DNA from 3 places in the Kineococcus endophyticus genome. Region 3 is predicted to be linked to each of the others. Evidence: riboswitches for the same ligand, from Rfam matches in the RefSeq annotation. Region 3 holds a riboswitch; each other region holds the start of a gene.
What was found. A riboswitch is a leader RNA that binds a small molecule or an ion and turns the genes downstream of it on or off. The one in region 3 is predicted to bind S-adenosylmethionine.
Positions count from the first base shown of each region.

Region 1: another riboswitch for S-adenosylmethionine. It lies ahead of AB1207_RS05400 (MFS transporter); the one in region 3 lies ahead of AB1207_RS04265 (ABC transporter ATP-binding protein).
Region 2: another riboswitch for S-adenosylmethionine. It lies ahead of AB1207_RS14640 (methylenetetrahydrofolate reductase); the one in region 3 lies ahead of AB1207_RS04265 (ABC transporter ATP-binding protein).

Region 1 is NZ_JBFNQN010000003.1:252,464-258,924, forward strand. Features, by position in the region: gene AB1207_RS05385 (electron transfer flavoprotein subunit alpha/FixB family protein) at 1-145, shown strand, start outside; gene AB1207_RS05390 (alpha/beta hydrolase) at 195-1,310, opposite strand; gene AB1207_RS05395 (SGNH/GDSL hydrolase family protein) at 1,393-2,187, opposite strand; SAM riboswitch class I at 2,393-2,495, shown strand; gene AB1207_RS05400 (MFS transporter) at 2,489-3,832, shown strand; gene AB1207_RS05405 (LLM class flavin-dependent oxidoreductase) at 3,829-5,193, shown strand; gene AB1207_RS05410 (PP2C family protein-serine/threonine phosphatase) at 5,205-6,461, opposite strand, start outside.
Region 2 is NZ_JBFNQN010000009.1:227,134-233,594, reverse strand. Features, by position in the region: gene AB1207_RS14660 (NtaA/DmoA family FMN-dependent monooxygenase) at 1-985, opposite strand, end outside; gene AB1207_RS14655 (LLM class flavin-dependent oxidoreductase) at 982-2,067, opposite strand; gene AB1207_RS14650 (hypothetical protein) at 2,225-2,467, shown strand; gene AB1207_RS14645 (aminotransferase class V-fold PLP-dependent enzyme) at 2,474-3,826, opposite strand; SAM riboswitch class IV at 3,881-3,994, opposite strand; SAM riboswitch class I at 4,156-4,247, shown strand; gene AB1207_RS14640 (methylenetetrahydrofolate reductase) at 4,306-5,268, shown strand; gene metE (5-methyltetrahydropteroyltriglutamate--homocysteine S-methyltransferase) at 5,265-6,461, shown strand, end outside.
Region 3 is NZ_JBFNQN010000003.1:16,841-23,301, forward strand. Features, by position in the region: gene AB1207_RS04245 (flavin-containing monooxygenase) at 1-1,399, opposite strand, end outside; gene AB1207_RS04250 (GNAT family N-acetyltransferase) at 1,589-2,746, shown strand; gene AB1207_RS04255 (ABC transporter permease) at 2,727-3,533, opposite strand; gene AB1207_RS04260 (aliphatic sulfonate ABC transporter substrate-binding protein) at 3,530-4,522, opposite strand; gene AB1207_RS04265 (ABC transporter ATP-binding protein) at 4,603-5,349, opposite strand; SAM riboswitch class I at 5,427-5,519, opposite strand; gene AB1207_RS04270 (YqjF family protein) at 5,594-6,316, shown strand.

The DNA.
Region 1 (6,461 bases), 240 kb from region 3:
CGGGATGGCGGCGTCCGCGACGGTCGTCGCCGTGAACAGCGACCCCGACGCCCCGATCTTCGAGTTCGCCGACTACGGGATCGTCGGGGACCTCACCGAGGTCCTGCCGGCCCTCACCGCCGAACTCCGCCGCCGTCGCGGCTGACCCGGTCGTCGAGGCGGCCCCGCGCCCGGTTCCCGGGCGCGGGAGGGCCTCAGGCCGACGTCGGCGCGAAACCCTGCAGGTTCTCGCCCAGCCAGTCCAGGGCCTGCGGGACGAACCCGGCCCAGATGCTCGTGCGGTGCCCGCCCTGCTGCTGGGTCACCATCGTCACCTGCAGCGGCCCGTGCGCGGCCGCGGCCAGGGCCGACGTCGACGGCCAGGACAGCGAGTCGCTCTTGGAGGCCAAGGCCCACACGCGCACGGCGGGCGGGCTGACCTTGGCCAGGGTCACGAGGTCGAGCCGCTGCCCCGCGGGGCTGTTCAGCGCGAACGGCTTCCACGACCCGAAGTTCGGCCTGAAGTACCCGCCGAAGGAGATCGTCGCCCCGAACCGGTCCGGGTGCAGCATCGTCATCTGGTTGGCGCACCACGCGCCCATCGACAGGCCCATCGTCGCCCAGGAACTGGCCGTGCGGGCGGCCTGGTAGTGGCTCTCGACCCAGTCCGGGACGTCCTTCGACATCCACGTCTCCAGTTGCGGCTCACCGGGTCCGCCGTTCACGCACTCCGTGTCGCGGCCCGCGGGGATCTCCAGGTCGGGGAACACCAGGATGGGCGACACGATCTGCCGGCGGGCGACGGCGCCGTCGACCGAGGGCATGACGTCCATCGCCTCCAGCCACTGCTGCGGGGTTCCCGGGTAGCCGTGGAAGGCCTCGATGACGGGGTACCCGCCCGCCGGGGCGGGTGCCTTCCCGTACCCGGCGGGGAGCATGACGAGCACCGTCCCGGTGACGCCGGACGCCGGTCCGGGCACCTGCGCGCGGAACACGCGGCCGTCGTAGCCCGCGATCTGCTCGGCCTTCGGGTCGCTCACGGTCGTCGTGCCGCCGGTGCCCCCGCCGGACGTCGTCGTGGTCGTGGCGGACTGCGCGGACTGGATGCCGAGGAGGTCGTCCCAGTCGGAGTAGAGGCCGAACTTGGAGTTCACGACGAGGAACACGGCCACGAGGACGGTCAGGTTGACCGCGATGAGCGAGGCCGCCCGGCCCAGCAGCGCCAGCACCCCCCGCCGCGCCAGCAGCCTCCAGCCGACGACGATCGCGACCAGTGCCGCGCACGCCACCCCGATGGCCACCCACTGGGTGACCGGACTCGACAGACCCACCGTGGAACTCCCCCCGTACCTGCGAACGCCGGTGGGCGTTCCTCCCGATCATGGGGGAGTGAGGGACCGGGATGGCGCGTTCTCAGCGGATGTTCGGTGAACGTGTGGCGCGCTCGGAGGACAGGGCCGTGAGCACGGCGTCCGCGATGGCCCGCTGGCCCTTCGCGTTCGGGTGGTCCCCGTCGTCGGCCAGCAGCGGCGTGGGGTCCAGGCTCCCGTCGTCGCCGTGGAAGACCTGCCGCAGGCCCACGAACGTGACCCGGGCGCCCTTCGCGTCCACGGCGGCCTGCAGCTGGTCGTCGAAGGAGTCCGTCAGCTGGTCCTGCACGGCCTGTTCGGCGGGCGTGTACTCCTGGTCGGCGACCGCCCCGTCGAGCCCCACGGCCCAGTAGTCCAGGACGACGACCCGCGCCCCGGTGGGCACGATGCGGTCGACGGTGGCCGAGACCGTGGCGACGGCCTCGGCGGCGGCGCTGTCGACCTGCGCCTCGTCCGGCAGTGGGTCCGAGCCGTCGGCGAGGTCGGCCAGGTCGTTGGCGCCGGCCTCGAGCAGGACGACGTCGGTGGCGGAGAAGTCCGACAGGTCGTCCTCGACGGTGGCCGCGACGTCGTCGGACGTCGCGCCGTCCTCGGCGAGCTGCTCGAGCCCCACGCGCTGCCCGGGGGCCGCCAGGTCCGCCGCCACGAGGACGGGGAACGGCGAGCAGTCGCACTGGGCCCCCGTGGGGACGGAGTCGCCGAGGGAGACGACCCGCGTCGGGCGCAGGGGCCCCTCGGCACGCGCGCCGCCCGCGGCCGCGACCGTCTCCTCGGGCAGGGAGGCGGCCATGCTGCCCAGCAGGAGCAGCACGACGGCGCCGAAGCGGAGAGGTCTCACGCTCCGCACTGTGGCATCACCACCTGTGATCGACCCGTGAATCGGGGGAGGGACGGACCGGACCCGGCACCCTCGATGGTCGGCCCACCGGCCCCGTCGCGCCAGCCCGGGACCCCCCGACGGGGGCCACGGCGGCCGGGCGGCCGGACCCGCCACCCACCCGCCCGTGTTGCGGTACCCGGTGCGGGGTGGGGTACGTTCGCCGCAGCCATCCAGAGCGACCGAGAGACCTGGCTCGTCGACGTCGCAGCAACCATCCCGTCCCCGACGTGGGGCGGGACAGGTGCTTCCGCCAGGACCGATGGGAGATCTCGTGAGCGCCCTGCAGTCCCCCGACGTCCGCACCCGCCCGGCGGCCCGCACGGCCCGCCGTCGTGCGGCCCTCGGCAGCTTCGTCGGCACCACGATCGAGTGGTACGACTACTACCTCTACGGGACGGCGGCGGCGATCGTGCTCGGCCCGCTGTTCTTCCCCGACGTGGGCGGGGCCGTCGGTGTCGTCGCGGCGTTCGCCACCTACGCCGTCGGCTTCCTGGCCCGCCCGCTCGGCGGGGCCGTCGCCGGGCACGTCGGCGACCGGGTGGGCCGCAAGGCCGTCCTCGTCGCCTCCCTCCTCGTCATGGGCGTCTCCACGACCGCCGTCGGCCTGCTGCCGACGCACGCCCAGATCGGCGTCTGGGCTCCGGTCCTGCTCGTGCTGTGCCGTCTGCTGCAGGGGTTCTCGGCGGGCGGGGAGTGGGGCGGGGCCGTCCTGCTGGCCGTCGAGCACGCCCCCACGGGACGGCGCGGGTTGTTCGGTGCGATCCCGCAGACGGGCTCGGCCGCGGGCATGGTGCTGGCCAGCGGCGGGTTCTGGCTGACCCGCTCCCTCACCGACGACGACGCGTTCCTGGCCTGGGGGTGGCGGCTGCCGTTCCTGGCCAGCGCCGTCCTCGTCGTGGTCGGCCTGCTCATCCGGCTCAAGGTCACCGAGTCGCCCACCTTCGCCGCGGTCCGCGACGCCGAGGCGACCGCCCGCCGCCCGGTGGCGGAGGTCCTGCGCACCAACCGCCGCGGCGTCCTCGTCACGACCGGGATGCGGCTGGGGCAGAACGGGTCCTACGTCCTCTACACCGTCTTCGCGCTCAGCTACCTCGGCAGCGAGGTGCGTGCGGACGGGGCGGACGTGGGGTTGCTCGCGGTGCTCGTCGCGTCGGTGCTGAGCCTGGCGACGACCCCGTTCTGGGGGTGGTTGTCCGACCGCGTCGGCCGCCGCCCCGTCTACCTGGCCGGGTCGGTGCTGACGGCTGTGTTCTCCGTCCCCGCGTTCCTGCTGTTCGACACGGGGTCCACGGCCCTCGTCGTCGGGGCGGTCGTCGTCGCCGTCAACCTCGGCCACGACAGCCAGTACGGCGCCCAGGGCGCGTTCTTCGCCGAGCAGTTCGACGACCGGACGCGCTACAGCGGCGCGTCCCTGGGGTACTCGATCGGGGCCGTCCTGGGTGGGGGCCTGACCCCGCTCGTCGCAGCGTCGCTGCTGGCCGCCGGCGGGGGTTCGCCCTGGCTCGTCGCCGGCTACCTGACGTTCCTGGCGGTCCTCACGACCGTCGCCGCCGCCTGCACGCGCGAGACCGCGCACGAGCCCCTGGAGGGTCCCACCCCGTGAAACCGCTGCGCCTCAACGCCTTCGCCATGGCCTGCGTCGGGCACCAGGCCGCCGGCCTGTGGAGCCGGCCGGAGGACCGCAGCGCCGACTACCGCACGCTGCGGCACTGGACCGACCTCGCCCGGTTGCTCGAGCGCGGCGGCTTCGACGCGCTGTTCCTCGCCGACGTCCTCGGCACCTACGACGTGTACGGCGGGTCCCGCGATGCCGCCGTCCGCGCCGCGGCGCAGGTCCCCGTGAACGACCCCCTCGCGGCGGTGTCGGCGATGGCGGCGGTCACCGAGAACCTCGGGTTCGGCCTCACCGTCACGACGACGTACGAGCAGCCGTACTCCCTCGCTCGCCGGCTCACGACGCTCGACCACCTCACCGAGGGCCGGATCGCCTGGAACGTCGTCACGGGGTACCTCGACTCCGCCGCCCGCAACCTCGGGTTCACCGCCCAGGTCGCCCACGACGAGCGCTACGACGTCGCCGAGGAGTACCTCGAGGTCTGCTACAAGCTCTGGGAGGGGTCCTGGGAGGACGGCGCCGTCGTCCGCGACGCGGCCCGCGGCGTCTACGCGGACCCGGCGAAGGTGCACGACATCGCCCACCACGGCCGGTACTTCGACGTGCCCGGCGCGTTCCTGTGCGAACCCTCCCCGCAGCGCACGCCCGTCGTGTTCCAGGCCGGTTCCTCCCCGCGCGGGCAGGAGTTCGCGGCCCGCCACGCCGAGTGCGTCTTCGTCATCGCCCCGACCGCCGCGATCGCCCACCGCTCGGTGGACTCGCTGCGCCGCAAGGTGGAGGAGGCCGGGCGTGACCCCCGGTCCGTCGCCGTGTACGCGGGCCTGACCCCCGTCGTGCGCAGTTCCGACGCCGAGGCCCACGCCCTGCTGGCCGACCTGCGCGAGCACGCCAGCCGGGAGGGCGCGCTCGCCCTGTTCGGCGGCTGGACCGGCGTCGACCTCGCCGGGGCCGCGCCGGGGGACCGGCTGCAGCACGTCACGACCGACGCGAACCGCTCGGCGCTGCGCAGCTTCACCGACGACCCCGACCGGGACTGGACCGTCGACGACCTCGCGCAGTTCGTCGCGGTGGGCGGACGCGGCCCGGTGCTCGCGGGCTCGCCGCAGACCGTCGCCGACGAGCTGGAGGCCTTCGCCGAGGAGGCCGACGTCGACGGGTTCAACCTCATGTACGCGACCATGCCCGGCACCTTCGCCGACGTCGTCGACCACCTCGTGCCCGAGCTCGCCCGTCGCGGCCGGACGGCGCCGCCTCCACCGCCCGGGACGACGCTGCGCGAACGCCTCGGCACCGGCGACGGCCCGCGCCTCGCGGCCGCCCACGCCGGAGCCGGGTACCGCCGCCCCTGACGGGCTCCCCGTCAGGCGGTGTCGCGCACCGCGAGCACCGCGCAGTCGTCCTCGGAGTTCGCCACGTGCGCGGTGACGAGCTCGCCGAGCAGCGTCTCCAGCGGTTCGGTGTGGGTGCGCTCCAGGCTCGAGCGCAGCACGAGGATCCCGTCCCCGACGTCGCGGCCGCGGCGCTCCACGAGCCCGTCGGTGTAGAGGACGAGCGTCGCGCCGGCCGGCCACTCCCGGACGTGGTCGTGCCGGGGCCGCCCGGGCGCCACGCCCAGGGGGAGGTCCGGGTCGGCGAGCAGCACGGTGCTGTGCCCCTGCGCGTCGACGAGCAGCGGCGGGGGGTGCCCGGCCGTCGTCCAGTGCACCTGCCGCCCCGGCCCGGGCGGGTCCAGCCGCACGACGGCCATGGTCGCCAGCGTCAGGTCGCCGAGGGCGTCGAGCACGTGGTCGAGCCGGTGGACCAGCGCCGCCGGGTGCTCCTCGGGGTGGTCGACGGCGAGCGCCCGGAACATCGACCGCACCCGGCCCATGCGGGCGGCGGCCTCGATGTCGTGCCCGGCGACGTCACCGATGAGCAGCAGCACCCCGCCGTCCGGCAGGGCGATCGCGTCGTACCAGTCGCCGCCGACCTGCTCGTCCGTGGGTGACCACGGCAGGTAGCGGCTGGCCAGCTGCAGACCGGGCAGCGCGGGCAGCTCCGGCAGCATCGCGGCCTGCAGGGTGTGGGCGACGTCCCGGCGCTCGCGGTAGAGCTGCGCGCGGCGGGCGGCCTGGGCGGTGGCGTCGGCGACGGCCGTCACCAGGACGGCCTCGTCCTCGCGCAGGCTCCGCTCGACGTCCCAGGCGATGGTGAGGGCACCGATCCGGAAGCCCCCGGAGATCAGCAGCGGCAGCACGACCCCGGAGCGCAACCCGGTGCGCCGGTAGGTGTCCGCCGCGTCGGGGAAGGCCTCCAGCAGCTGGTCCAGCCGGTGGAACACCAGGGGCTTGCCGGTGCGGGCGACGCGGTGGGCGGGGGAGTCGACGTCCAGCGGGAGCCGCAGCCAGCGCTGCTCGGTGTCGTCGTCGAGCTGCCCCAGCGCGGGGGTCGTGAGGAACGGGCCCTCGATCATCGACACCGTCGTGTAGCTGGCGTCGAGGTCCTGGCGCATGAGGTCGCGGACGGCCAGGGCCACGTCCTCGACGCTGTCCGTGGCGGCCAGCGCGGTCGCCAGCCCGAGGAGGGTCGCGTCGCGACGGCCGGTCTGGTTCCTGGTCGAGGACGTCGTCGTCCGCGT
Region 2 (6,461 bases), on a different contig from region 3:
TGCCGTCCACGACGGAGATGACGGGGTCGTGCGCGGGCAGCGGTCCGTCCGGGTCGAGGTGCGAGAGGTCCTCGCCCCAGACCTGGCCCACGAGGGACAGCGCGGTGGCCGGGGTCACCTGCTGCTCCAGGACCCAGCGCGCCTTCTCCTCCACCTCCGCCTCGTTGTCGGCCACGACGATCTGCGTGCCGGGCAGCACGAGGACGTCGCCCTCGGGACGACCGGCCGCGACGGTCCGCCGGCGGATGTCGTCGGCGAACGCGAGGGCGTCGGCGTGGTCCGTGCCGTGCCGGGAGAAGACGACGTCCGCCGTGCGCGTCGCGAAGTCGCGTCCGGCCGGTGAGTCGCCCGCCTGGAACAGGACCGGGTGCTGCTGCGGGCTCCGCGGGACGGTCGGGGTGAACTCGACGTCGAAGAACCCGTCCCGCACCTCGACCGGGGTGTACCGCTCGCCGTCCCAGCTGTCCCAGACCCGTTGCGCCGTGCGGACGAAGCGTTCGGCGCGCTCGTAGCGGTCGGCGTGGTCGAGGTGCCCACCGCGGCGGAAGTTCTCCCCGGTCCAGGCGTTGTCGGTCGTCACCACGTTCCACGCGGCCCGTCCGCCGGAGAGGACGTCGAGCGAGGCGAGCCTGCGGGCCAGGTCCGCGGGGTCGTTGTACGTCGTGTTCTGCGTCGCCACGAGGCCGATGTGCGTCGTCAGGCCGGCGAGGGTCGCCAGCTCGGTGAGGGCGTCGGGACGGCCGACGACGTCGAGGTCGTGGATCCTCCCCCGCTGCTCGCGCAGCCGCAGGCCCTCGCCGAGGAAGAACGCGTCGAACAACCCGCGTTCGGCGGTGCGGACCAGCTGGACGAACGTGGAGTGCGCCATCTGCGACCCGCTGCGGGGGTCGGACCAGATCGTGCTGTGGTTCACGCCCTGGAAGAAGACGCCGAAGTGGACGACGGCGTCGGGGAAGCGCAGGTCGCCGCTGGACGGGGTGGTCATCGGGGGTCTCCTCCGGTGGTCACGAGGGCGGGGCCGGTGGCGTACCGGTTGGCGGGGCGTTCGAGCCCGAGGGTGCTGCGCAACGTGGCGCCCGGCAGGGGGGGCCGCAGGACGCGGGCGGCGCGCAGTGCCGGGACCGTGGTGCGCAGGAGCGTGCGGAGGTCCTCGTCGAGGACGGCCGCGTGCAACCGGACCCCGTCGACCACCCCGGTCAGGTCGGTGAGCCAGGCGGCCAGCGCCTGACCGGAACCCGCCCAGCGGATCCGGCCCCGGTCCGGGGCGGGTGCCGTGGCGTCCAGTGCCGCGAGCCGGTCGGTGGCGGCGTGCGCGTCGGTGTCGAGGACGACCTCGACGTCGAGGACGACGAGGGGGCCACCGAGGGCCCGGCGCGCGCCGGCGTCCCCGCTGAGCACGACGTCCGCCGTGCTCCGGTCGGCCCGGTGCCGCAGGTCCTCCTCGCGGACCACGACGACCGCGTGCCCCTGGGGGGACCGGGGCACGGTCAGCGGCCCCTTGACCGACCAGCGGCCCGTGTCGACGTCGACGTGGTGCAACCGGTCGCGGTCGACGTACCGGCCGGTGGCCACGTCGCGGACGACGGCGTCGTCCTCCCAGGAGTCCCACAGGGACCGGACCGCGTGCACCACGTCCGCGAGCTCGCCGGCCGGGTCCGGCGCGACCGGCAGGTCGACGCTGCGCGCCACGGCGGCGGGCGACGTCGTGGCGATCCACCCGGCGCGGCCGGCGCTGGAGTGGTCGAGCGAGGCGATCTGGGCCGCGACGTGGAACGGCTCGGAGTAGGTGGTGGCCGCGACCGGCAGCAGCCCCACGGCCTCCGTCGTCCCGGCCAGGAAGGCGGCGCGCTGGACCGCGTCGAGGTGCCCGACGGGGTTGCGCGCGTCGGGCAGCGGTGAGTCCTCGAAGGTCAGCCCGGTCAGGCCCTGGGCCTGGGCCGTGACGGCGAACCCGCGCAGCCGGCCGGGGGAGAAGACCTCGTCGGGGGTGCTGCGCGACCAGCGCCAGGCGGCGGGGTGCCACCCCCCTCCGTCGACGTCCAGGAACAGGTGCAGGGGCGTGGTCACGGGGTCTCCCGGGGTGCGTGGTGGACGGAGTCGCGGAGGACCTCCCGGGCTCGCCGCGCGTGTGCGACAGTGGGGCACCCGAGAGCGGAGGTGCGAGGTGTTGCGTGGGACGTGGGCGCGATGGTGCGCTGCCGCAACCAGTTTGGGCTCGATCGTCGTGCAGGGGCTCGCCCTGGCCGGGCACGGCCAGTGGGGGTTCCCGTGGTCGCCGGCCGACCTCCACGACGCCCGGCGCCACGACCCCGCCGACGGTCCGGCGCACGACCGCGGTCCGGGTCTGGAACCCGGTCCGGGGGAGCTGAGCTGGACCGAGTTCGAGGCCGAGCTGCACGAGGTGCTCGCGCAGGAGGCGCCCCCCACGGGCGACGGGCCCCGTCCGAGCAGCGAACCGCTGGCCTGACGCCGGTCACCGCAGCGGCCCGGCGGCGGCGAGCAGCGACCCTGGCGCCGGACGCGGGTCGGACAGCGGGGCCCAGTGCCCGTCGACGACCCCGTAGTCCAGCTCCGGACCGTCCGTGACGAACCGCCGGAGCGCGGCCAGCAGCCGGTCGACCTCGGCGGACGTCGTGCCCACCCCCGTGGAGACGCGCAGGCCGCCGTCGGCCAGCCCCAGGGCGTCCGCGAACCGGTGGGCGCAGAACCGGCCGTCGCGCACGCCGATGCCGTGCTCGGCGGACAGGTAGGCCGCGACCTCCGAGACGGACCGGCCCGGAACGGTGCAGGTGACGACGCCCACGGCGTCGCGGGGACGGGGCCGGACGACCTCGACCCCCGCCAGCGCCGTCAGCCCGTCCACCAACCGGGCGCGCAGCGCCGCCTCGTGCTCCTCCAGCGCGCCCGGGGGCAGTGCGGCGAGCGTGGTGCACGCCTGCGCCAGCGCCACCGCGCCGACGACGTTCGGGGACCCCGCCTCGTGCCGGTCGGGGCCGGTGGCCCAGCGCACGCCGTCGTGCCGCACGTCGAGCGTCGCGCCCCCGCCGGCGAGGTAGGGCTCGGCGGCGTCCAGCCAGTCGCGCCGCCCGACGAGCGCCCCGCTGCCGAACGGCGCGTAGAGCTTGTGCCCGGACAGCGCGAGGTAGTCGATCCCGTCCCGCCCGACGTCGACCCGCCGGTGCGGCAGGAGCTGCGCCCCGTCCACCGCGATCCGCGCGCCCGCGTCGTGCGCGGCGCGGGCCAGCCGGCGCAGCGGCAGCACCTCCCCGGTGACGTTGGACGCGCCCGCGACGGCGAGCAGGGCGTACCGGCCGGTCGCCAGCTCGGCCTCCAGGAGGGCGGTCGTCTCCTCGGCGTCGGCGCCGCCGGGCACCACCGTCGTGCGGGCGGACCGCTGCCACGGCAGCAGGTTGGCGTGGTGCTCGACGTCGGCGACCAGCACGCGTCCCCCGGCCGGGACGGCGCGCGAGAGCAGGTCGAGGGCGTCGGTGGTGCTGCGGGTGAGGACGACGAGGTCGTCGTGGCGTGCCCCCACGAAGGCGCCGACCTCCGCGCGCGCCTGCTCGAACAGCGCCGTGGAGACGCGCGAGAGCCAGCCCGCGCCGCGGTGCACGCTGGCGTAGTGGGGCAGCACCTGCGCGACCCGCGCGGCCACGGCGACGAGGGCGGGGGCGCTGGCGGCGTTGTCGAGGTTGGCGTAGGTGGTCGAACCTCCCGTCGCGAGCGGCACGAGGGTGTCGGCCCCGACGACGGGCAGCAGCGCGTCGACGGCCCCGGAACTCCCGGGACAGCGCGGACGGGCGGGGGACAGGGTGCTGGTGCTCACGCAGGAACTCCTGGGGGAGGGGACCCTACCGGGAGGACCGGGTCGCCCCGGTGAGGTCCGCGCTTGCCGGCTCCACCACGGAACCGGCCAGGTCGTCACCCGGGGCACCCCACCGCGGAGGAGGGTTGCCGGCCAGCGAGCCGGGGCTTGTCGCTGGCGCTCATGACCTGTGCAGGAGCCTGCCACGAGGAGCCCGACCGATCAACATCGGCGTGCCGCGAACTCCCCTTGAGCCCGTCCTGGGCCGCCCGGGTGGTCGTCCGGGGACGACCGGCGCAATCTCGGGGAGCCACTTGTGGAGGTCGCGCGGACCGCTCTATGGTCGATCAACACCATCCAGAGCGGCCGAGAGTCCTGGCTCGACGACGCCGCAGCAACCCCCCGAGCCCGGGCGAGGGTGCTAACGCCAGGCCGATGGAGCACGTGATGAGCAGCACCCCTGTCGACCCGTCCCCGCGTCCCGGCGCAGGACCGGCCCGATGACCCTCGCGCCCCTCGTCGCCGGTGCGGCGGGGCGGCCGACCCTGAGCTTCGAACTGTTCCCGCCCCGCTCGCCGGAGGGTCGGGATGCCCTGTGGCGCAGGCTGTCCGACCTGCTGGCCACGCAGCCGGACTTCGTGTCCGTCACGTTCGGGGCGGCCGGCGCGACGCGCGGACCGAGCCGGGACCTGCTGGCCCACGTCCTGAGTTCCACGGCCGTGCCTGCGATGGCGCACCTGACGTGCGTCGGTTCCTCCCGCCGCGAGGTCGTCGACCTGGCCTGCGAGTTCTTCGACGCCGGCGTCCGCAACGTCCTCGCCCTGCGCGGGGACCCGCCGGCGGGCACGGGGGCGGCGCAGTTCCGTCCCCACCCCGACGGCGTCGCGACGGCCCGCGACCTCGTCGAACTCCTCCAGGTCGCCGACCGGCGGCGCCTCGCGCTGCGGGGCGGGCGTCTCCCCGTCGACGTCCCCCCGCTCAGCCTCGCCGTCGCCGCGTTCCCCCGGGACCGCGACGGGCACGAACTCGCGGTCCTGCGCGCCAAGCAGGACGCCGGCGCGCAGTTCGCCGTGTGCCAGGTCGGCTGGTCCGCCCGGGAGTACGCGGCGTTCGTGGCCCGCGCCCGGGCCGCGGGCGTCACCATCCCGCTCCTGCCCGGCCTCGCCGTGACCCACGAGGTGCGGCGGCTGGAACGGATCGGCGAGCTCACGGGCGTGCCCGCCCCGCGGGCCCTGCTCGCGGCCCTGGACACCGAGGACGTCCGGGTCCGCCGCCGGGCGGCGACGGCGTTCACCTCCGGGCTGGCGCGCGACCTGCTCGCCGCCGGGGCCCCCGGTCTGCACCTCTACACCTTCAACGCGGTCGAGCCCGTCCTCGACCTGCTCGACCACCTGCGCGATCACACGAACCTGACGCGTCCCGCCGAACGCCGCGTCCGCGCGGTAGGAGGAGCCTCCCGATGAGCCAGCACCCGACCACCGACCAGCCGGCGTGGACCGCGACCGTCCTCGGCTACCCCCGCATCGGCCCCGACCGGGAGACGAAGAAGGCCCTGGAGGCGCTGTGGTCCGGGCGCGCCGACCTGGCCGCGACGGAAACGGCCCTGGCGGCCGTGCGGGCGGGCACCGTCCGGCGGCTGAACGCGCTGGGCCTGCCCGCGCACGACGCGTCCATCCCGTCCTCGTTCTCCGCCTACGACCAGGTCCTCGACACCGCCGTCGCCGTGGGGGCGGTGCCCGAGCGCTTCGCGGACCTCGTCGGGGCCGACGGCCGGGTGGACCTCGAGGCGTACTCGACCATCGCCCGGGGGCGCGGAGCGCTGGCCCCGCTGGAGATGACGAAGTGGTTCGACACGAACTACCACTACCTCGTCCCCGAGATCGGGCCCACGACGGCGTTCCGGTCCGCCGACGACCGCGGGGTCCGGGAGTTTGCCGAGGCGCTCGCCGACGGGTTCCTCACCCGCCCCGTCGTCGTCGGGCCGGTGACGTTCCTCCTGCTGGCGAAGGCCGCCGACGGCAGCCCGGAGGGTTTCGCGCCGATCAGCCGGCTCGAGGACCTGCTCGGCGCCTACGAGGGTCTGCTGACCGCCTACGCCGCGGCCGGGGCCACCTGGGTCCAGCTCGACGAACCCGGCCTCGTGAGCGACTCGGCGACGGCCGGTGTCGACGGGCTGGCCGACCTGGTGCGGGGGGCCTACGAGCGGCTCGCCGCGGTCCCCGGCCGCCCTCGGCTGCTGGTGGCCACGCCGTACGGCGACGCGCAGGAGTTCCTCGGGGCCTTGAGCGCGGTGGAGGGGATCGCGCTCGACCTCGTCGAGGGTTCCGTGCCGGCGGACCCGTCCGTCCTGGCCGGCAAGACCGTCGTCGGGGGCGTCGTGGACGGGCACAACGTCTGGCGCGGGGACCTCGTGCAGGCGCGGGAGACCCTGCGGCGGCTGGAGGAGTCGGCCGCCCGCGTCGTCCCCGGCACGTCCACCTCACTGCTGCACGTGCCGCACGACGTGTCCCGCGAGAGCGCGCTGCCGGAGCGGCTGCGCAGCTGGCTGGCGTTCGCCGACCAGAAGGTGGCCGAGGTCGTCCTGCTCGGCCGGGCCCTGGCCGACTCCGGCGACGCCGGTGTGACCGCTGAACTGGCCGCCTCGGCCGCGGCCCGG
Region 3 (6,461 bases):
CGTAGCTCGCCGGGGTCAGGGGTGTCGTCCACTGACCGCGTCGCACGGCGGCGGGCAGCGGCAGACCGAGGTCGTCGAGCATCTGGTCGAGCACAGCGAACGATCCGCTCGGTACCTGCTGCTGCCGGTGGGCGGCGGCCTGCCGGTGGGTCAGGTGGAACCGGTGGCCCGTGCGCTGCACCTCGTCCCGGCGCGGAGCGGGCACCACGCCCGCCAGGTGGCCGGCGAGCCACACCGCGCCCACCTCCGCCGACAGGGGGCTGCGGTAGGTGTTGCCCCATCCGGCGAACGCCAGGCGGGGGACGTCGGCCGGCAGGATCCGCCGGTGCAGCGCCATGACGCCGTCGGCGTCCAGCAGGCGTTCACGCACGGACGCGTCCAGCGGGGAGAGGTCCTGGTCGAAACCCGTCGCGGCGACCACGACGTCCGCCGGCACGCGCGACCCGTCGGACAACTGCACGTCCCCCGCACCCAGCGCGGTGATCGACCGTTCGCGGCGGACGGTGATGCGACCGCTGCGGACCGCCTCGAAGAACCCGTCCGTGACGAGGCTGTCCGCGTAGGGCAGGGGCGTGTCGGGCAGCAGACCGACTCCGCGCGCACCCGTGCGGCGGGCGATCCGCTGGGCCAGGGACCAGAGCACCGCGCGCCGCACCGGAGCGTCGACGGTGGCGAGCAGGGTCTGGAAGCGGGTCGTCCGTTCCGGGGCCATCAGGTGTTCCCCGAGGCGGGTCAGGAGCAGGTGGCGGAACGTCAACGATCCGGCGATGCGCTTGGGGACCTTCCACCGGACGGCCCGGGCCACGACGGTCGTCGAGCGCGCCGTCCGCGACGCGGCGACGGCGACGTCGCACGCGGTTTTGCCCCAGCCCACGACGACGACGTCGCGCCCCGCGAGGACGGCACCGTCGCCGAGCTGGGTGGGTTCGACGACCTGCCCACCGGTGGCGTCGAACACGTCGCGGCCCGGCCAGTCCGGCACGTGCGGGGTCGAGAACACGCCGTTCGCGAGCACGAGCCAGTCGACGTCCAGGAGGGAGACGCCCTGCGCGTCGCGGACCTGCACGGACCAGCCGTCGCCGGCGGGGACGGCGCGTTCGACCGTCGCACCGAGGCGGACGCGGTCACGGACGCCCTTCACGTCGGCGTAGTGCTCGAGGTAGGCGCGGACGTGGTTCCCGGTGGGGTGCAGGGGGAAGTCCGCGGGCATGGGCACGTCCGAGAACGCGTAGGAGACGCGGTCGTCCTGGGTCGACACGTCGGGGTAGCGCCGGGTCGAGCTCCACACGCCGCCGAGGTCGGGCGCCTTCTCCAGCACGGTGACCTCGTGGCCGAACTGCGTCAGCACGGCGGCGGTGACCAGGCCGGACGGCCCGGCGCCCACGACAGCGATCCTCATGCCGCCAGCGTCGGACCCCGTGGTCGCCGTCGGATACCGGAGTCACCCGTTCGTCGGGAACCCGGGTGCGCCGAGGAGGTGATTCGTCCCCCGTCCGGCCCTGCACGGACGCACCGGGTCATCGACCTCACCCGTCCGCACCCCGCAGCATCGGGGCAGACCACCGCTCACCGAGGGAACGAGTGCCGCATGGACCTGCACGTCACCGAGCACCGGCAGCTCACCGCGGTGCAGAAGCTCGCCCACGACTGGCAGGCGCTGCACGACGCCGCCGGCGAGGCCAACCCCTTCACCGGACCCGACTGGGCGCTCACCTGGCTGGACCACTTCGCCGGTGACCCCCGCCACGAACCGCTCGTGCTCGAGGTCCGCGACGGCGACCGCCTCGTGGGCATCGCCCCGCTGTACCGCCGCTCGGTGCTGCGCGGCCTGGCGACGCTCGTGCAACCCATCGGCACCGGCAGCCTGTGGATCGGGCCGTTCGAGCAGCCCGCCCTGCTGACCGACCCGACGTGCGCCCGCGACGTCGCGCGCGCCGTCGTCGGCCACCTCTGCGCCGACCCCACGGGCTGGGACGTGGCGCAGTTCGCGCTCGGCGAGAACGTCCCGTGGTTCGAGCCGGAGTGGCTGCCCGACTGGTCCTTCACCCTCCTGCAGCGGCGCACCCGGCCGTCGGCGGTGCTGCGGCTTGAAGGCGTCGACAACGTCTACGCCGGCCGCCGGAACCTCAAGGAGTCGTTGCGGCGCGCCCGGAACCGGCTCACGCGCGACGTCGGTGCCGACGGCTGGTCCGTGCGCCGGGTCACCGACCCCGCGCTCCTGCCCGCCGCGTTCGACCGGCTCGTCGCCCTGCACGGGGAGCGCTCGCAACTGCGCGACGGCCGCCCCGTGCACGCCGACATCTACGCCGACCCGCGCGTGCTCGGTTACCTGCGCGACGTCGTGACCCGCGCCGGGGAGCACGGCGGCGCGAGCGTCTACGAACTGCTCGTCGGCGAGACCGTCGAGGCGAGCCAACTCGTCCTGCACACCCGCTCGGCCAGCTACTCCTCGACGTCCGGGGTGTCCGAACGCGCGTGGCCGTACTCGGCCGTGACCTACCTGCTGTCCCTCGCCGTGAAGGACGCGCAGGAAGCCGGGCACCGGGTGCTGAACCTGTCGACGGGCCCCAACCAGGCCAAGCTCCGGTGGACCGACGAGGTGCGCACCTCCACGGAGTTCGCCGTCGTCGGGCCGCGCCGCCGGTCCAAGGCGCTGACGCTCGCCCTCGACGCGCACGCCGTCCTCGCCGGGTTCGCCGAGGCGCGGCGAGCGCACCGGGTCCGGCTCACTCCCGGGAAGCCTTGACCCGGTTCTCCACGACGCCGAGGACCAGGTCGGTCGCCTTGCCCAGGAGCGCCAGCAGGATGATCGCCAGGAACACCTGGTCGGTGCGGGAGGTGTTCTGCCCGTTCGTCATCTGGTAGCCGAGGCCGATGGAGGACGAGATCAGTTCGGCGGCGACGAGGAACAGCCAGCTCTGAGCGAGCCCGAGCCGCAACCCCGACAGCAGGGCCGGGGCGGTGGCGGGCAGCAGGACCGACGTGAAGAGGCCCAGCCCGCGCCGGCCGTAGGCGCGGCCGACCTCGACGAGCGCGGGGTCGAGGTGGGTGAGGGAGGAGACGACCGTCGTGTAGACGGGGAAGAACGCCCCGATCGCGACGAGGGTGATCTTCGGGGGTTCGCCGAGCCCGATCCACAGCCCCAGCAACGGGACCCAGGCCAGGGACGGCACGGCGCGCAGGGCGCCGAGCGTGGGGGACAGCAGGCGGTAGGCCGTCGCGGAGGACCCCGTCAGACCACCGACGACGAGCCCCGCCACCGCGCCGCAGGCGAACCCGACGAGCACGCGCTGGACGCTGATCGCGATGTTCAGCTGCAGCGCGCCGGTCGCCGACAGCTGCTGTGCGGCGGTGAGGACGTCGGCCGGGGAGGGAAGTTGGCTCGGCAGGAACAACCCGGCGGCCGTCGTGACCCACCAGGCCACGACGAGCGCGACGGGGACGACGGCTCCCAGCCACCAGCGCGACCGCGGCCGCCGGGTCGGGGCGCGGTCCGCCGCCGCCGGCGCAGCACCAGCGTCCAGCACGCTCACGCGGCGCTCGCCTTCTGTGCGAACTCCGGCACGAGCAACGTGTCGAGGGCCTTGCGCGCCGCGTCCTCCGACGGCACGTCGCCCGTCGCGGCCATCAGCGGGACGATCCCCGACAGCACGGTCCGCTGCGCGTCGCCCGGAACCCCGTCCAGGTCGAGCGTCGTGCGCTCCAGCACGCGGGCGGCCACCTCCGGGGACAACTGCGCCGTCGTGGCGTAGAGGGTGGCGAGGTCGGCGGGGTTCGCCAGCGCCCACGCACGGGCCTTCGCGTACGCGTCGACGACCTGCTGGACGAGGTCGGGGGAGTTCTGCACGAACTCCTCGCGTGCGTTCAGCACGCCGTAGGTGTTGAAGTCGACGTTGCGGTACAGCAGCTTCGACCCCGCCTGGAGCTCGGTCGCGGCCATGTTCGGGTCCAGGCCCGCCCACGCGTCGACGTCCCCGCGTTCGAGTGCGGCGCGTCCGTCGGCGTGCTGGATGTTGAGGATCTCGACGTCGGTGCCGGACAACCCGGCCTGGGCGAGGGCCTGCTGCAGGAAGAAGTACGGGTCGGTGCCGGTCGTCGCGGCGATCTTCTTGCCGCGCAGACCCGCGACGTCGGTGACCGTCGAGTCCTTGCCGACGACGAGCGCGGTCCACTCCGGCTGGGAGTAGACCTCGACGGTCTGCACGGGGGAGCCGTTCGTGCGGGCCTGCAGCACGGCCGACCCCGCGGTGGAGGCGAGGTCGAGGTTGCCGTTGCGGAGGAACTCGTTGGCCTTGTTGCTGCCCTGGGACTGCTCCCACTGGACGGTCAGCCCGGCGTCCTCGAGCAGCTTCTGCTCCCGCACCACGAGGCTCAGCGGGTTGTAGAGCGCGTAGTCGAGGCGGACGCGGTCGCCACCGCCCGAGCCCGATGCGGGCGCGGCGGCGGGGCTGCCGGAGGACGACTCGCCCTGGACGCAGGCGGCCGCGGTGAGCGCGAGACCGCCGAGACCGAGGCCGAGCAGGGCGCGACGGGAGGTGCTGGACGTGGACGAGGGCAGCGTGGACACAGGTCTCCCAGGGGGTGGGGGGTGAGGTGGGTGCGTCAGGCGGAGCGCGGGACGCCGAGCAGGTCGAGCAGTTCGACACGCAGCCGGGCCGTGGCGGCGTCGGCGCGGTCGCGCGGGCGGGGGGCGTCGACGGCGAGGTCACGGACGATGCCGGCACCGTCCCCGGTCTCGTCGGAACGGCCGAGAACGAGGACCCGGTCGGCGAGGTGCAGGGCCTCGTCGACGTCGTGGGTGACGAAGACGACGGTCGCGCCGGTGCTGCGCTGCACGTCGTCGAGGAGGTCCTGCATCTTCAGCCGGGTCAGCGCGTCGAGCGCCGCGAACGGCTCGTCGAGCAGGAGCACCCCGGGGCGGCGGACGAGGGCGCGGGCCAGGGCTGTCCGCTGGGCCATGCCGCCGGAGACGCGGCGCGGTCGGTGGTCGGCGAACTCCTCGAGCCCGACGACCTCGAGCCAGCGCAGCACCTCGGCCCGGCCTGCGGCGCGGTCGGTCCCGCGGGGCAACCCGAAGGCGACGTTGCCGGCGAGGTCGCGCCACGGCAGCAGGCGCGGCTCCTGGAACACGACGGCCGTGCGCGGGTGGACGCCGCGGACGGGCTGCCCGGCGACCTCCACCGCCCCCGACGTCGGGGTGTCGAGGCCGGCGATCAGGCGGAGCAGCGTCGACTTCCCGCAGCCGGAGGCGCCGACGAGGGCCACCGTGCTGCCGGCGGCGAGGTCGAGGTCGAGCGGGGCGAGGACCCGGCGGCCGCCGAAGGAGCGGCTGACCCCGCGCAGGGTCACGCCGGCGGCGTCGACCCGGCCGGTCGGCGCGGTGGGGGCGGGGGCGTTGCCGGTCACGGGTGTCGTCGTCACGATCTCCTCCATCGGTCCCGGCATGAGCACCACACCTCACGAGGAGGCGGTTGCTGCGGCGTCGTCGAGCCAGGTCTCTCGGCCGCTCTGGATGGTGGCGTCACTGTAGGCCAGCTGTGGGGGTGCTGCCGAACCGGTCGCCGGACCGGGGGTCCTCGGGCACCCTGATCCGGTGATCGACCGCCTGCCCTCGCCCGAGGCCGTCGCCCTCACGGGGCCGGTGATGATGCACCAGCACTGGGACGACCTGGCCTTCCTGCACTGGGCCGTCGACCCCGAGCGCATAGCCCCGTTCATGCCCCCCGGGGTGCGCCCCGACGTGCTGGACGGCGCCACCTACGTGGGGCTCATCCCCTTCACCCTCCGCGGCGCCGGGCCGGGCCGGCGGGTCAGCGTGCCGTACGCGGGGACGTTCCTGGAGACGAACGTCCGCTTCTACTCCGTCGACGACGAGGGCCGGCGCGGCGTCGTCTTCGCGAGCCTGGACGCGAGCCGGCTCGCGGTCGTGCTGGGCGCGCAGCTGGCGTTCGGGCTGCCCTACCGGTGGTCGCACATGCGCCACGCGATCCGCGTGCAGGAGGGCGCGCGGGAACTGCTGTGGACGTGCCGGACGCGGGAGGGCGTGACCAGCCGCGTCGCCGTCCGCGAGGGCGGCACGGCGGTCGACGACCTGGGCGTGTTCCTCACGTCGCGCTTCGGCCTGCACGCCGAGCACCTCGGCCGGACCTGGTGGATCGCGAACGAGCACGAGCGGTGGCCGCTGCGGTCGGCGGAACTGCTGGAGCTCGACGACGGTCTCGTGGCGGCCGCGGGGGTCCAGGTCAGCGGCGCGCCCGACCACGTCGCGTTCGCCCGCCGCGTCACGACGCGGTTCGCCCTGCCCCGACCGGTCTGACCCGGTCCTCGACGGCGTGCCGAGGGAACTCGCTCGTGCGATGCTCCGTTCACCGTTGACAGACCGTTCCCGAGACCCAGGAGAGGACCGCCGCCGCCGATGTGCGACGACGATCACGCCGACGACCCTTCAAGTCCCTGCGCGG